Regions from separate parts of the Mesorhizobium sp. B2-5-3 genome, predicted to be linked through region 1. Evidence: riboswitches for the same ligand, from Rfam matches in the RefSeq annotation. Region 1 holds a riboswitch; the other holds the start of a gene.
What was found. A riboswitch is a leader RNA that binds a small molecule or an ion and turns the genes downstream of it on or off. The one in region 1 is predicted to bind cobalamin.
Positions count from the first base shown of each region.

Region 1 (7,255 bases):
GCCGAAAGGGCCGGGCAGGCGCCGCGTCGGGAGTAGGCGTTCATGCCGCCAACTCCCGTGCCTCGGCAATCAGTGCCGCGAGGTCGTCGTCGATCGAATTGCGCAAGGGATGCCAGAGGCCCCGCCGTCGCGCCGACAGGAGGCGTTCGGCAATGGCTTTTGCGGCGGCCGGGTTTTCGCGCAGGATGAAGGCGCGGACGTCCGCATCGCCGAGATAGGCATCGTGCACGGCGTCTATCAGCGCGCCCGGTATGGCCTGCGTGGTTTCGGCGAAGCCAACCAGCCGGTCGACGGTTTCGGCGAATTCCGAGGCGCCGCGCGGGCCGTGGCGCATCTGGCCCGCTATGAAGCGGGCGTTGACAGCGCGGGCGCGCACGACGCGCGTCACAGCCTCACTAAGTGAACGCGGCTTCGGCCTCTGCGGGTCCGTCGTGTCCAGCACGATAACGTCGGCATTCCTGCCAAGCGCTGCAAGGGCGGCCGAAAAGCCGCCGATAAAGGCGACATCGGCGGAGCCTTCGAGGATGTCGCGGCCGGGATCGTCGCCGGTGTGGACGAGAAGATCGGCCTCGGCGATGCGGTTCTCGAAAGCGCCGGGCGCGGCGATCCCTTCACCGCCGGCGCCGCCATAGGCATGCGATGTGGCATCGAGATAGGCGCGGCCGATTTCCTCGCGCGCCGCCCAGTCGCCGCTCGACAGGATTTCCTCGACGCCAGCGCCGTAAGTGCCAGGCGAGGTGCCAAAGATGCGCGGGCTGATCTTGCCCTCGGCGCGGGTCCTTGCGGCGAGCGGATTTTCCGAATCGTCCTCGTCGCGCGCGGCAACGGCGTTGGCAGCGGCATCGATCAGCGCGATCTGGGTCGGGAACATGTCGCGGAACAGGCCCGATATGCGCCAGGTGACGTCGACGCGCGGGTGGCCAAGCGCTGCCGGCGCCAACACCTCGATGCCGGTGACGCGGCCTGTGGCGGCATCCCATTGCGGGCGGCAGCCCATCAGCGAAAGCCCCTGCGCGATCTCCTCGCCGCCGGTGCGCAAAGACGCCGAACCCCAGAGGTCGATGATCAGCGAGCGCGGCCAGTCGCCATGCGATTGCATATAGGCGCGCACCACTTCCTCGGCGGCAGCCTTGCCGATGTCGTAAGCCGTCGGCGTCGGCATGGCGCGCGGGTCCGACGTGAACAGGTTGCGGCCGGTGGGCAGAACGTCGGAACGCCCGCGCGCGGGCGCGCCGGCCGGGCCCGCGGTGACATGACGACCGTCGAGCGCGGCAAGAAGGGCGGCCTTTTCGGCCTCGGCGCTTTGCCGGCGCATAAGGTCGGGCTCTTCGTCGGGCGCGCGGCCGTAGACATGCAGCCCATCCTTGATAGCGAAATCCTTCAGGTCGCAGAGCCAGGCATCGATGCGGCGCAGGGCCTCGTCCGGCGCGTCGGTGCGGGCAACGCCGGCCTCCGCGGCGAGGCCCGTCGTCTGCGCGGTTTCGACGATCAGACTGGCCAGACGGTCGCGGCGGCGGCGGTCGAGACCGTCAGCCTGGGCGTATTCGTCGACCAGCCGTTCGAGCCTGTGCTGGTTCTTGTCCAATCCGGCGCCGGTGAGCGGCGGCGGCAGATGGCCGAGCGTGACGGCGGCGATCCGCCGCTTCGCCTGCGCCGCCTCGCCGGGATTGGAGACGATAAAGGGATAGATGACGGGCAGGGGACCGGTGACGATCTCGGGGAAGCAGTTTTGCGAAAGCGCAACCGTCTTGCCCGGCAGCCATTCCAGCGTGCCATGCGCGCCAACATGGATGAGCGCATGGACGCCGAGCAATTTGCGCAGCCACAGGCCGAAGGCGAGCAACGCATGGCGCGGCGGCAGCGTCGGGTCGTGATAGTCGGCGCGGCGGTCGGCCGAGCGGCCGCGGTCTGGAGCCAGCGCCACGGTGATGTTGCCGAAGGTCGCGGCGCGGAAGGGGAATTTGGCGGCGGGCAGCGCTCCCTCTGTCCTGCCGGACATCTCCCCCGCAAGGGGGGAGATTGGCAGTTTCGACGCTGGAGCTACTCTTGCAACGTTGGAGATTGGCGAAGACAGAGATGACGGCGTAATCTCCCCCCTTGCGGGGGAGATGTCCGGCAGGACAGAGGGGGGTGCCTCGCGCAAACCTGTCTCGCCTTCGGCTTTGCCCCAAGCTGCTTCTACGGCAGCAATTGCTGCGCCCGGCAATTCCGTTGAGAAGGCAAGGTACTCATCCAACTCCAACCCAGCCTTGCTGCGCTCCAGCGCATCCAGCAACGCACGCGACGTTTGGGGAATTCCCTCAACTACATAGCCCTGTTCCTGGAGGTCGTGCAGCATCGCCAGCACGCTGGATGGCACATCCAACCCGACCGCATAGCCGGTGCGGCCGGGAGCGCTCGGGTAATCGGGGATCAGAATGGCGACCTTGCGCTCGGCGCGCGGCGTTTCCCGAAGCCTGATGAAGGCCGCGACCCGGTCCGCCACCTGTTCGACGCGATCGGGCTCCGGCCGGTTGGCAAAGGCGCGGTGGCCGAGCGCCGGGTCGGTCTCGCTTTCGCCCTTGAACGAAACGGCGCCGGCGAGGATGCGGCCGTCCAGTTCGGGCAGAACGACATGCATGGCGAGGTCGGCGGGGGCCAGCCCGCGCTGGTTCTTCTCCCATACGTCGCGGCGGGTGGTGGCGACGATGACCTGGAAGACGGGAACGCCGGCGCGGTCGAACAGGGTTTCGACGCCGGGTTCGGCGCCGGACGCGAAAGCGGTCGCGGTGATGATGGCGGCGGGCTTGGGCTGGGCAATCGCGGTTTCAACAAAAGCCAGAGATTCCGGGTCTTTCAGGCTGGAGACAAAGATCGGCACCGGCAGCATGCCGCGCTGCCGTAGCGCCTCGAAAAGCGCGTCGATGGGCGCGACATCGGCGGCGAGCAGCATCGAGCGGTAGAAGAGGATGGGAATCACGGGTGGGTTGACGTTGCCGGCGTCGAGTTCCGTCACACCCCCCTCTGTCCTACCGGACATCTCCCCCGCAAGGGGGGAGATTGCTCTTTCATCGACGATTTCGCCTATCGCGGATGGTCGAGATAAATCCCTGTCCAAGGGGACAGAAGAGGAGCCGGCCTTGATGACAGCCGATCTCCCCCCTTGCGGAGGAGATGTCCTGCCGGACAGAGGGGGGTGTGAAGGATCGTCAACATTCGATAAGTCCGGCTTCTCCACGACTCCGCGCCCCGGCTCATAAAACCCGGCTTTCGGCACGCTTACCGGCTCGGCAATCTCGCCATCAGACCCCGCCAACCGCGCCAGCCTGCGCACCAGCGCGCTCATATTGGCCGGGCCGCCCTGGCGGAAATAATTGAGCAGCCCGTCCAGTTCCTCGCGCGGCAGCGTCGAGGCTTCGATCAGCCTGATATCCTCGTCGTGGCTTTCACCGGGAAGTAGTGCCAGCTTTATGCCGCGCTCACGGGCAACCACGGCCAACTGGTCGCAGCCGTAGCGCCACCACTCGTAACCGCCGAGAATACGCACCAGAATGACTTTGGCGTGACGGGCGACGCTGTCGATCCAGAGGTCGACGGACATGGGGTGGCGCAGGTCGCGCAGCGCGGCCAGCCGCATCGTGGGCAGCCGATCGGCGTCGCCTTTCCAGGCCGCTGCCAGTCCGGCCAGGTCGCTGTCCGTGAAGGACAGCGCCACCATTTCCGCCGGCGTCTGCCGCAGATCGACCGGCTCGGCGAGATCGTCGAGCGAGGCGGATGTGGTGGTGAGGATGTGCATCGCGGTCGGTGTTGCCTCAGCCGGCGAGGATATGCTCGATCGCCGGGCGGTTCAGCCCCTTGAGGCCGATGACGACCAGGCGCGAGCGGCGGTCGTCGTCAGCCGTCCAGGCGCGGTCATAATAATGATTGACGCGCGGACCGACCGCCTGCAGCAACAGCCGCATCGGCTTGCCGCCGACCTCGACGAAGCCTTTCACCCGCAGCACGTTCTCCTGTTCGGCGGCGGTCGCGACGCGCTTTGCCAGGTCGTCCGGGTTGGCGATCGAGGGGATGTCGACGATGAACGTATCGAAGTCGTCGTGCTCGTGGTCGAAGGCGCCGTCATGATGGGACTTGCGGTTCTCGATGTCGTCCTCGACGGCGAGGCCTAGCCCGAGCAGCACGGACGGGTCGACCTTGCCATGAGCCGTCGGCACGACCTTCACGGCGCGGGCGGAGTGTTCGCCAATGATGGCGTTGGCGCGAGCCGAACCTGCGGCATCCATCAGGTCGCTCTTCGACAGGATGATGAGGTCGGCGCAGGCGATCTGGTCCTCGAACACCTCCTCGACGGGGTCGTCGTGGTCCAGTGTCTGGTCCTGCGCGCGTTGCGCCTGCAGGGCGTCCATGTCGTTGGCGACGCGCCCCTCGGCCAATGCCGGACCGTCGACCACGGCGATTACGCCGTCGACTGTCACCCGGCTCTTCACTGTCGGCCACTGGAAGGCCTGGACCAGCGGCTTGGGCAGAGCCAAGCCTGAGGTCTCGATCAGGATGTGGTCGACCTTCGGCGTCAGCGACAGGATCTGGTCGAGCGCCGGGACGAAATCGTCGGCGACGGTGCAGCAGATGCAGCCATTGGCCAGTTCGACGATGTTTTCCTCCGGGCAGGTGTCGATGCCGCAGCCCTTGAGGATCTCGCCGTCGATTCCGATGTCGCCGAATTCGTTGACGATGATGGCGATCCGCTTGCCGCCCGCGTTCTCCAGGAGATGGCGGACCAGCGTGGTCTTGCCGGCACCCAGGAAGCCGGTGACCACGGTACAGGGGACGCGGGAGAGAGTGGCGGCGGAAACTGCGGCGGTCATGATCAGTCCTTCAGCATGTCGAGGGGAGGAATGCGGGCGACGAGGCCGCGCTTGAGGGAATCCGGGCGACCACGCCACGGAATGAGGCCGTTGGTCGAAGCGGCGAAGAGTTTCGCGCCGGTGACGAGATCGGCGCCGCTGGCGATGTTCAGGTCGCCGAAGACATAACTCCAGCAGCCGTCGCGAAGAATCGCCGCACTGAGACGGCGCTTGCAGTTGCCGAGGCATTCGACGGTGCGGACACGGACATTGTCGGCCGTTGCGGCTTGGCGCGTATCTTGAGCCAAAACTTCGCCGGCGCGGGGATGGGCATCGGAACCGGTCTCGTCGCGGCAGGAAGCGCAGATGATAACAGTGACGCCGGCCAAGGCGTCGCTATCGCCAGACAAGTCGCTATCGCCAGACAAAATGTCCGCTGTTTCAGCCGGGAAACTGCTGTCGCGTTCCAAATCGGGCTCCTTGCCCGGAAAACCCGCCGGGCGATCGGATTCTTATGTCTCAGACGGCAGGTCTCCTGGCTCGCGGGTCATCGCCTTCGTGCCGCCTTCCCGGGACCGTCCCAGTGGTTTTCGGCCTTGGCTCGTCGCTTACAGTTGCGGGGACAGCCGCGGATTTGAAATCGAGATTTCGCACCGCATTCCCTCTTGGCTCCTCCCTTTGCCGAGAGGAGACCGTCTGGAATGGATTTAGGCTCTTGCAGGCGGCGGTGTCAACGCGCGTCTACGACACGGCAATGTCGGCGAGCGGCTGCCCAAGGTCGCCGGCGGGCGTAACCTCGATCCGTTCGAGGCCGAGCCAGCCCTGCATCTGCGTCAATTCCTGGAAGAGTTGCGCGGCGGTTTCAGGCGGCGCGCCGGGCTCGGCATAGGCCGCGTGGACGCGTAGCACGCTGGCCGGCCGGTCGGCCTTGAGGTCGACGCGCGCCACGATCCTGTCGCCGAGCAGGAACGGCAGGACGTAATAGCCGTATTGCCGTTTTTCGGCAGGGGTGTAGATTTCTATGCGGTAGTGGAAATCGAACAGCCGCTCCGTGCGCGAGCGCTCGAAAACGACCGGATCGAACGGCGCCAGCAAGGCGCGGGCCTCGATTTTTCGTGGAATACGAGCCTCCTTATGGAGGTAAGCCGGTTTGTTCCAGCCCTCGACACGCACCGGCACCAGCTCGCCTGTTTCAACCAGCTCCTCCAGCCGGCCCTTCATGTCGGCCGGCGACAGGCGGAAATAGTCGCGCAGGTCGCTTGCTGTCGCGACGCCATGAGCGCGGGCGGATATCCGCAGCAATTCCCGATGCGCGTCCTCGGCTGACGGCACCGGCAGATCGAGGATCGCCTGCGGCAGCACGCGCTCGGGCAGATCGTAGAAGCGTTCGAAGCCACGGCGGTGCGCGGTGGTGATGCGTCCTGCCCAGAACAGCCATTCGAAGGCATGCTTGGCGTGGCTCCAGCCCCACCAGCCGCCGGATCCTTTCTGGCCTTCGAGCGCGGAGGCGGCGATCGGGCCGCGCTCCGCGACCTCGCGGTAGATCTCTTCTATATAGGCGGCGTGCTCGCGGCCCCATTTGGCGAGACCCAAATACATTTCATCGCCACGCTCGGCGCGCTGCATGCGCCAACGCATCAGAGGATAGGTCTCGACCGGCAGGAAGGAAGCCTCGTGCGCCCAGTATTCGAAAACTGTGCGCTTGCGCGTGACGGCGGCGTTGTCGAGCAAGGCGAACGGGTAGGGACCAAGGCGCGAATAGAGCGGCATGTAGTGAGCGCGCACCACCGCGCTGACGGAATCGATCTGCAGCAGGCCGGTACGCGAGAGCACGCGGGCGAAGTGGCGTCGGTCGGGCGTGCCGGCGGGGCGGGGATCAGTGAACCCTTGGGCGGCGAGCGCGATACGCCGGGCCGTGGCAAGCGAGATCTTTTCCTTCATTCGGATGCGACTCTGATGGCTTGTTGAGCGTCGTTCGGACAGTTGATTCCGGCCATGCTAGCAGGGTTTTGGCGGCAACTCTGCCAGGAGAGAAAAGTGGAGTAAAAAGCGAAGGAAATCAGACAGGAGCGGATCGGACCAGTTTCTTCCCTTATGCCGTCCAGGCCAGTGTTTTGAACAAGGTTTGACTTGCTTCGCCGGAAGCGCTGCGCTAACCCTCGCCGCGTTGCAGCAAAGGCCCCTTAAAACGGTTCAGCGGTTAAACTGTCACGCTTCCGCAATGGGGTCTGGTGCTGTAATCAAAATGGATTGGCGCCAACGGAAAGCCGCAGCATGAACGCACTTCTCAGTTCGTACCTGCCCATCGTCCTGTTTATCGCAGTGGCGGCGGCTGTCGGCGTCGCGCTTATCGTGGCGCCGTTCCTGGTGGCCTACCGCAATCCCGACCCGGAAAAGCTTTCCGCCTACGAATGCGGGTTCAACTCGTTCGA
Region 1 covers NZ_VFUS01000004.1:213,446-220,700, forward strand. Annotated here, with positions in the region: partial or broken gene cobG (precorrin-3B synthase) at 1-44, opposite strand, end outside; gene FJ867_RS11360 (cobaltochelatase subunit CobN) at 41-3,775, opposite strand; gene cobW (cobalamin biosynthesis protein CobW) at 3,792-4,844, opposite strand; gene FJ867_RS11370 (DUF1636 family protein) at 4,847-5,293, opposite strand; cobalamin riboswitch at 5,331-5,535, opposite strand; gene FJ867_RS11375 (winged helix-turn-helix domain-containing protein) at 5,565-6,764, opposite strand; gene FJ867_RS11380 (NADH-quinone oxidoreductase subunit A) at 7,098-7,255, shown strand, end outside.

Region 2 (7,255 bases), on a different contig from region 1:
CAAGGGCGTCGAGATCGGCAACGGCTTCGAGGCCGCCCGCATCACCGGCGAACAGAATGCCGACGAGATGCGCATCGGCAATGACGGCCAGCCGGTGTTCCTGTCCAACAATGCCGGCGGCATCCTTGGCGGCATCTCGACCGGCCAGGCGATCATCGCCCGCTTCGCCGTCAAGCCGACGTCTTCAATCCTGACGCCCCGGAAGTCGATCGACAAGGACGGCAACGACGTCGAAGTGATGACCAAGGGTCGCCATGATCCGTGTGTGGGCATTCGCGCCGTACCGATCGGCGAGGCGATGGTTGCCTGCGCAATCGCCGACCATTATCTGCGGCACCGAGGACAGACAGGCAAGGAAGGCAGTAGGGCAGTAGGGCAGTAGGGCAGTATGTTAAGCTGCCCGCGAGACGAGCAATTTTTCCTTTCCCCTACCGCCTTACCGCCCTATTCCCCTACTCCCTTGCGAGCGAAGCGAGCATTCCATGTCTTACGACCAGAAGAAGATCGTCGAAGCAATCCGGGCCTTCGAGCGCGGCGAGATCGTCGTCGTCATGGATGATGACGGGCGCGAGAACGAGGGCGACCTGATCGTCGCCGCCGTCCATTGCACGCCGGAAAAGATGGCCTTCATCGTGCGCAACACTTCGGGCATCGTCTGCACGCCGATGCCGCGCGAGGAGGCCAAGCGCCTCAACCTTGCGCCGATGGTCGCCGACAATGATTCGGCGCACACCACCGCCTTCACGGTTAGCGTCGATTTCAAGCACGGCACCACGACTGGCATTTCAGCTGACGACCGCACGCTGACCGTGCGCAATCTCGCCAACGGCAATGTCGGCGCCTCCGATTTCGTCCGCCCCGGCCACATCTTCCCGCTCATCGCGCGCGAAGGCGGCGTGCTTATGCGTTCGGGCCATACCGAGGCGGCCGTCGATCTGTGCAAGCTCGCCGGCCTGCCGCCGATCGGCGTGATCTCGGAACTGGTCAATGATGACGGCACCGTCAAGCGCGGCCCGCAGGTCGCGGCTTTTGCCGAGGAGCACGGCCTCAAGCAGGTCTCGGTCGCCGACCTCATCGCCTATCGGCAACGCAAGGAAACACTGGTCGAACGCGTGGCATGCTCCGAGATCGACACGCTCGGCGGCAAGGCGCAAGTCTTCACCTACACGCTGCCCTGGGATTCCATGCATCATGTCGCCGTCGTCTTCGGCGACATCCGCGATGGGGAAGAGGTGCCTGTGCGTCTGCACTCCGAGGACGTGGTGACCGACGTCTTCGGCACCAGCCACCGGCTGGACGCCATCATGAAGGCGATGGGCGAGCGCAAGCGCGGCGTCATCGTCTATCTGCGCGAGGGCTCGGTCGGTGTCGCCCACCAGGAGCGCAACCGGCCGGCGAGCGGCGACGGGGAGGACCACGAAGAGGCGCGCCGCCGCGAGAATGAATGGCGCGAGATCGGGCTCGGTGCTCAGATCCTGAAGGATCTCGGCATTTCCTCGATCAATTTGATCGCCTCGCGCGAGCGCCACTATGTCGGCCTCGAAGGTTTTGGCATCCACATCGCCAAGACCGAGATTCTCTAGATTCGACGGCGGCAATAGCGTCCGATCCGCTGAACCGGACGCGTCATGGTTCATTCCGCGGCAGCGACGGCCGCTTCACACCCATCCAACTCGCATTTGTGAGTGGCAAGACTGCGCTGGCCGAGCAGCACCGTGACCAGCGCGATGCCGCCCGCGACCACCGAGACCCAGAACCCGTTCTGGGCGCCGAACGCATCCACCACCGCGCCGGCGGCGAAAGAGCCCAGCGCCATGCCGATGCCGATTCCCGTTGTCACCCAGGTAATGCCCTCGGTCAGCATCGCTTCCGGCACATGCCGTTCGATCAGGCCGAATGCCGTGATGAAAGTCGGCGAGATCGCCACGCCGCTGATGAAGACGGTCAGCGCCAAAATCGGCACGCTGTCGGCAGTGAGCGGCAAAATCGTGCTGACTGCGATGATGGCGACCGCGACGGTCAGCTGGCGCTGTAGCGGCGTCTTGAGGTTGAGCGCGCCGACCACGATGCCCAACACGAACGATCCCAGCGCATAGACGCCGATCACCAGGCTTGCGGCACCGGCTTGGCCGAACTCCTTGGTGATCGCCACCGTGCTCACTTCCGTCGTCGCGAAGGTCGCGCCGATGAAGATCAGGGCGAAGGTGATGATCTGTACCGGCCGCAGGCGGATTGCCGAGCCAGTCGAACCATGGTCCACCGGCCGCACTTTCGGCTCCGTCGATCGCTGCAGGATGAATGCTATCGAGCCCAAAGCGAGAAACAACGTGCTCGCCAGCATGCCTGCTTCCGGAAACAGCGCCGCACTGAGGCCCACCGACAGCGACGCGCCGGCGATATAGACCAGTTCGTCGGCCGCCGATTCGAAGGCGAAGGCGGTGTTCATCTCCGGCCGGCCGCGAAAAAGCTCGGTCCAGCGCGCGCGCACCATTGCCGGCATGCTGGGCATGGCCGCTGCCAGCAGCGCCGACACGAACATTGTCCATACCGGCCAATCCTGGTTGGCCGACGCAATCAGCAGCAGGAATGCCAGCACGGAGATGATGGTGGTGGGCACGACGATCCATGTCTGGCCGAGGCGGTCGACCAGCCTGGAGATCTGCGGCGCCAGGAAAGCGTTGGCCAGCGCGAATGTCGCCGAGACGGCACCCGCCAGCCAGTATTCGCCACGCGTCTGCGACAGCATCGCCACGATGCCGATCGGCGCCATGGCGATCGGCAGGCGCGCCATGAAGCCTGCAGCGGCAAAGCCCTTGGCGCCAGGGGCTCGAAAAATCTCGGAATAGGGGTTCTGCATGGTCCGTTCCTCGACAAAAGGCGATTCGGAAATTACATACGATGCGTATGAATACTAAATAGATCATACGTCGCGTATGTCAATTGGCATACGTGACGTATGTAGATAAGGCCAGAAGAGATGCACAAGCCCCGCAGGGAAATGATCGCCGAAACGCGCGCCAAATTGATTGCCGCGGCCCGGCATGCGTTCGGAACGATCGGTTATGCCGAGGCATCGATGGATGATTTCACCGCATCGGCAGGGCTGACGCGCGGTGCGCTCTATCATCATTTCGGGGACAAGAAGGGGCTTTTGCAGGCGGTTATCGCCGAGATAGACGCCGAGATGGCGGCACGGGTGAATGAGGTTGCAGCGAAAGCACCGACCCGCTGGCAAAGCTTCGTCGACGAATGCACGAGCTACATCGAAATGGCGCTGGAGCCGGAAATCCAGCGCATCATGTTTCGGGACGGTCCGGCCGTGCTGGGGGATCCCGCGCAATGGCCGAACGCCAATGCCTGCGTCGCGTCGATGACCGATCACCTGACGACGCTGCAGGGCGGCGGGGTGGTTGTCCCGGGCGTAGACCCCGAGACCGCGGCACGGCTGATCAACGGGGCGAGCAGCCAGGCGGCGCAGCGGATCGCCAATTCGAACGACCCGGAAGCGACGTCGAAGACCGTGGTGGCGGCATTCAAGCAACTGCTCGAAGGATTGTTGAGGAAGGATGCCGGAGCCGCCTGACGACGGCAGGCCGCCGGCAGCGCGCTGCGCATGCCGTATCGGCAATCAAATCAAGGGTTTGTCAGACGTTTCGCATGTTGCCGCCTTGAGGCGTGCGATCGTTGATTTGAGCGGAACTTCGCCCTGTCCGCAAAACGTCTCGCTCATGATCAGCTCGGGCAGCGGCAGCCGCCGCCCCCAGCCATGTGTTTCGAGGTCCGGTTTCGGCGCGAACTCCGAGACACGGCCGACACAGAGATAGGCCACCGGCGTCACGTGCTCGGGAATCGACAGAAGGCCTTTCAACGCCTGCGCCTCGATAATGCTGACCCAGCCAACGCCGACGCCTTCGGCGCGCGCCGCCAGCCAGAAATTCTGCACCGCGCAGACCGTGCTGTAGAGATCCATCTCGGGATTGTGCCAGCGTCCCAGCGGCGAACCCTGTGAGCGTCGGCGGTCGCAGGTGATACAGATATTGAGCGCGCTTTCGCAGATGCCTTCCAGCTTGAGCTTGCGGTAGAGCGCCCGCCGCTCTTCCTCGATCGCCGGCAATTCCTGCTCGCGCGCCGCGAGGAACAGGTCGCGCACCTGTTCCCGTCGTTCGGTGCCACGAATGACGATGAAATTCCATGGCTGCATGAAGCCGACCGATGGCGCGTGATGGGCGGCAAGCAGCAGCCGCGCCAAGACCTCGTCGTCGACGGCCTCTGATGTAAAATGGCTGCGGACATCGCGCCGCGTGAACATGGCGCGGTAGACCGCATCGCGCGCCATCTGGTCGAATCCGTCACCCACGGGGATGGTCATATTGTCCGGCATCGCTTGTCCCCTTGCGATTGCAATCAACTGCCGTCCGCCTGACCATGCGGATGACGATGCCTGCCAGGCCGGTCTTCTGGCTCGGGATCAACCCGCATCCGGCGCCTTCCCGTCATCGACAGTGGCATTTACCGGCGCGGTCCCCCTTACAGCGTTGGGCACGCCACGGTATCAAACCGTGTTCCCGATTCTCCCGCTCGCGGCGGGCACCAGGCAGTGGCCGGGACTTTACGACGAAGCCCCTGCGCCGCCAATCCCCGCGGCGACGCGAACGGACGCAAGCGCGATTTTCCCCAACCATCAGGCCGCAACGCATGGCCATCGCCGCGCCAGGGCACTAGATAGGGAGCATGGCCACTCGTCTCTACACCCATCCGATCTTCCTCGAGCACATCACGCCACCCGGCCATCCGGAGCGGCCGGACCGCTTGCGCGCCATTGAGCGCGTGCTCGACGACGAGGCTTTTGCCGCGCTCGACCGCCTCGAGGCGCCGGAAGGCGATGAGGCCACCATTCTCTACGCGCATCCCGAGGATTTCGTCGAGCGGGTACGCGCCGCCATTCCCGATACGGGCATCGCCCGCATCGATGCTGACACAACGGCCAGCCCGAAGAGCTGGCAAGCGGCGATCACCGCGATCGGAGCCGCCAACGCCGCCGTCGACGACGTCTTTGCCGGCAGGGCAGACAACGTTTTCGTCGCCGCCCGGCCGCCCGGCCATCATGCGGAGAAAGCGACGGCGATGGGCTTCTGCCTGTTCAACACGGCGGCCATCGCCGCACGTTATGCACAGCGCAAACACGATATCGAACGCGTCGCCATCGTCGACTGGGACGTGCATCACGGCAACGGCACGCAGGATGTTTTCTGGGACGATCCGTCCGTGCTTTATTGCTCGACGCACCAGATGCCGCTCTACCCCGGCACCGGAGCAAAGAACGAAACCGGCGCCGGCAACATCGTCAACGCGCCGCTTGCGCCGCAGACCGGCAGCGAGGCGTTCCGCGATGCCTTCCTGTCGCGCGTGCTGCCCTCGCTCGACAATTTTGCACCCGACCTGATCATTATTTCGGCCGGCTTCGATGCGCATCATCGCGACCCGCTGGCCGAGATCAACCTGACCGAGGATGATTTCGACTGGGCGACCGGCCAACTCATGCAGCGCGCGGCGCGCCACAGCGGCAACCGGCTCGTCAGCCTGCTCGAGGGCGGCTACGATCTGCAAGGATTGGCATTTTCGGTCGCCGCCCATGTCGGGCGACTGATGAAAGGATGAATGATGGCTGGTGAAACCAACGAAGACGTCAAGGCGATGAGCTTCGAACAGGCTCTCGACGCGCTGGAGAAGATCGTCGATGATCTGGAGCGTGGCGATGTGCCGCTCGACCAGTCGATCAGGATCTACGAGCGCGGCGAGGCGCTGAAGGTGCATTGCGACCGGCTGCTCAAGGCGGCCGAGGACAAGGTGGAGAAGATCAGGCTGTCCCGCGACGGCAAGCCGGTCGGGACGGAGCCGCTGGACGCGGATTGAGGCACGCAGCCGTCTCTCTGGTTTTTGACACGATCATGATTGAGGATAGAACGCGTCCCGATTGAAACGGCTCCAGGACAAGAGGAGATACGGAAGCGATGTGCAGAAACATCAAGACCCTGTTCAATTTTGATCCGCCGGCGACCAACGACGAGGTGCGCGATGCAGCCCTTCAATTCGTTCGCAAGCTGAGCGGAACGACGCGGCCTTCGAAGCAGAACCAGCACGCATTCGACCATGCCGTCGAGGCCATCGCGGCGTCGGCGCGCGAGCTTCTCGATTCGCTTGAAACCAACCAGCATCCGCGCAATCGCGAGGAGGTTGCGGCCAAGCTGCGGGCGAAGGCGGCGATCCGCTTTGCCTGATCTGGCCAAAGCAGCCATCGGCCGCTGACAAGGAGAGTTCATGAGCTTCTTTCCCGGGAAGGACCCTGAAGCCGGCGATGCCTTTGCCAGCGACCAAATCGAATTGATGGTCATTCCGAACGCCAAGGACATTGGCGGTTTTCAGGTTCGCCGCGCCTTGCCGACCGCCAAAAGGCGGCTGGTCGGTCCCTTCATCTTCTTCGACCGCATGGGCCCGGCCATCCTTCGTGCCGGTCAGGCGCTCGATGTCCGGCCGCATCCTCATATCGGCCTGTCGACGGTCACCTACCTGTTCGACGGCAGGATCAGGCATCGCGATTCGCTCGGCACCGAGATGGTGATCGAGCCGGGTGACGTGAACCTGATGACCGCCGGCCGCGGCATCGTCCATTCGGAGCGCACGCCGGAAGAACTGCGCGGCGCGCCGATGTCGATCTCGGGGCTGCAGACATGGTTGGCGCTGCCGGACGGCAAGGAGGAAGTGGCGCCGGTTTTCGAAAACACCGCTGTCGCGCGGCTTCCCGACATCGACGCGGAAGGCGTCAGTGGCCGCATCGTCATAGGCGATTTCCAGGGGCTGCGTTCCCCGGTGCGGGCCGATTCCGAGACGCTCTACGCCGACCTCAGGCTGGCGCCCGGCGCCAGCGTGAAAATCCCTGCCGACGCGGAAGAACGCGCCATCTATACGCTGGAAGGCGAGGTCTCGATTTCCGGCGACGTGTTTCCGGCGGAACGGCTTCTGGTGTTCCGACCCGGCGACGAGATCGTCGTATCCTCACAGGCTGGTGCCCATTTCATGCTTTTCGGCGGTGCCTCGCTGGGCTCGAAGCGCTACATCTGGTGGAATTTTGTCTCGTCCTCCAAGGAGCGCATCGAACAGGCCAAGCAAGAATGGAAGACCGGCCGCTTCGACATCGTTCCCGGCGATGAGGAAGAGTTCATTCCACTGCCGGAAGGCTGAGGAAGTCGACGACGGG
Region 2 covers NZ_VFUS01000008.1:36,687-43,941, reverse strand. Annotated here, with positions in the region: gene aroC (chorismate synthase) at 1-382, shown strand, start outside; gene ribB (3,4-dihydroxy-2-butanone-4-phosphate synthase) at 483-1,583, shown strand; gene FJ867_RS19570 (MFS transporter) at 1,634-2,857, opposite strand; gene FJ867_RS19565 (TetR/AcrR family transcriptional regulator) at 2,978-3,583, shown strand; gene bluB (5,6-dimethylbenzimidazole synthase) at 3,629-4,381, opposite strand; cobalamin riboswitch at 4,430-4,610, opposite strand; gene FJ867_RS19555 (histone deacetylase family protein) at 4,732-5,658, shown strand; gene FJ867_RS19550 (exodeoxyribonuclease VII small subunit) at 5,662-5,913, shown strand; gene FJ867_RS19545 (DUF2277 domain-containing protein) at 6,012-6,278, shown strand; gene FJ867_RS19540 (pirin family protein) at 6,319-7,239, shown strand.
Region 2: it holds a riboswitch for cobalamin, as region 1 does, so the genes downstream of both, bluB (5,6-dimethylbenzimidazole synthase) here and FJ867_RS11370 (DUF1636 family protein) in region 1, are expected to answer to the same signal.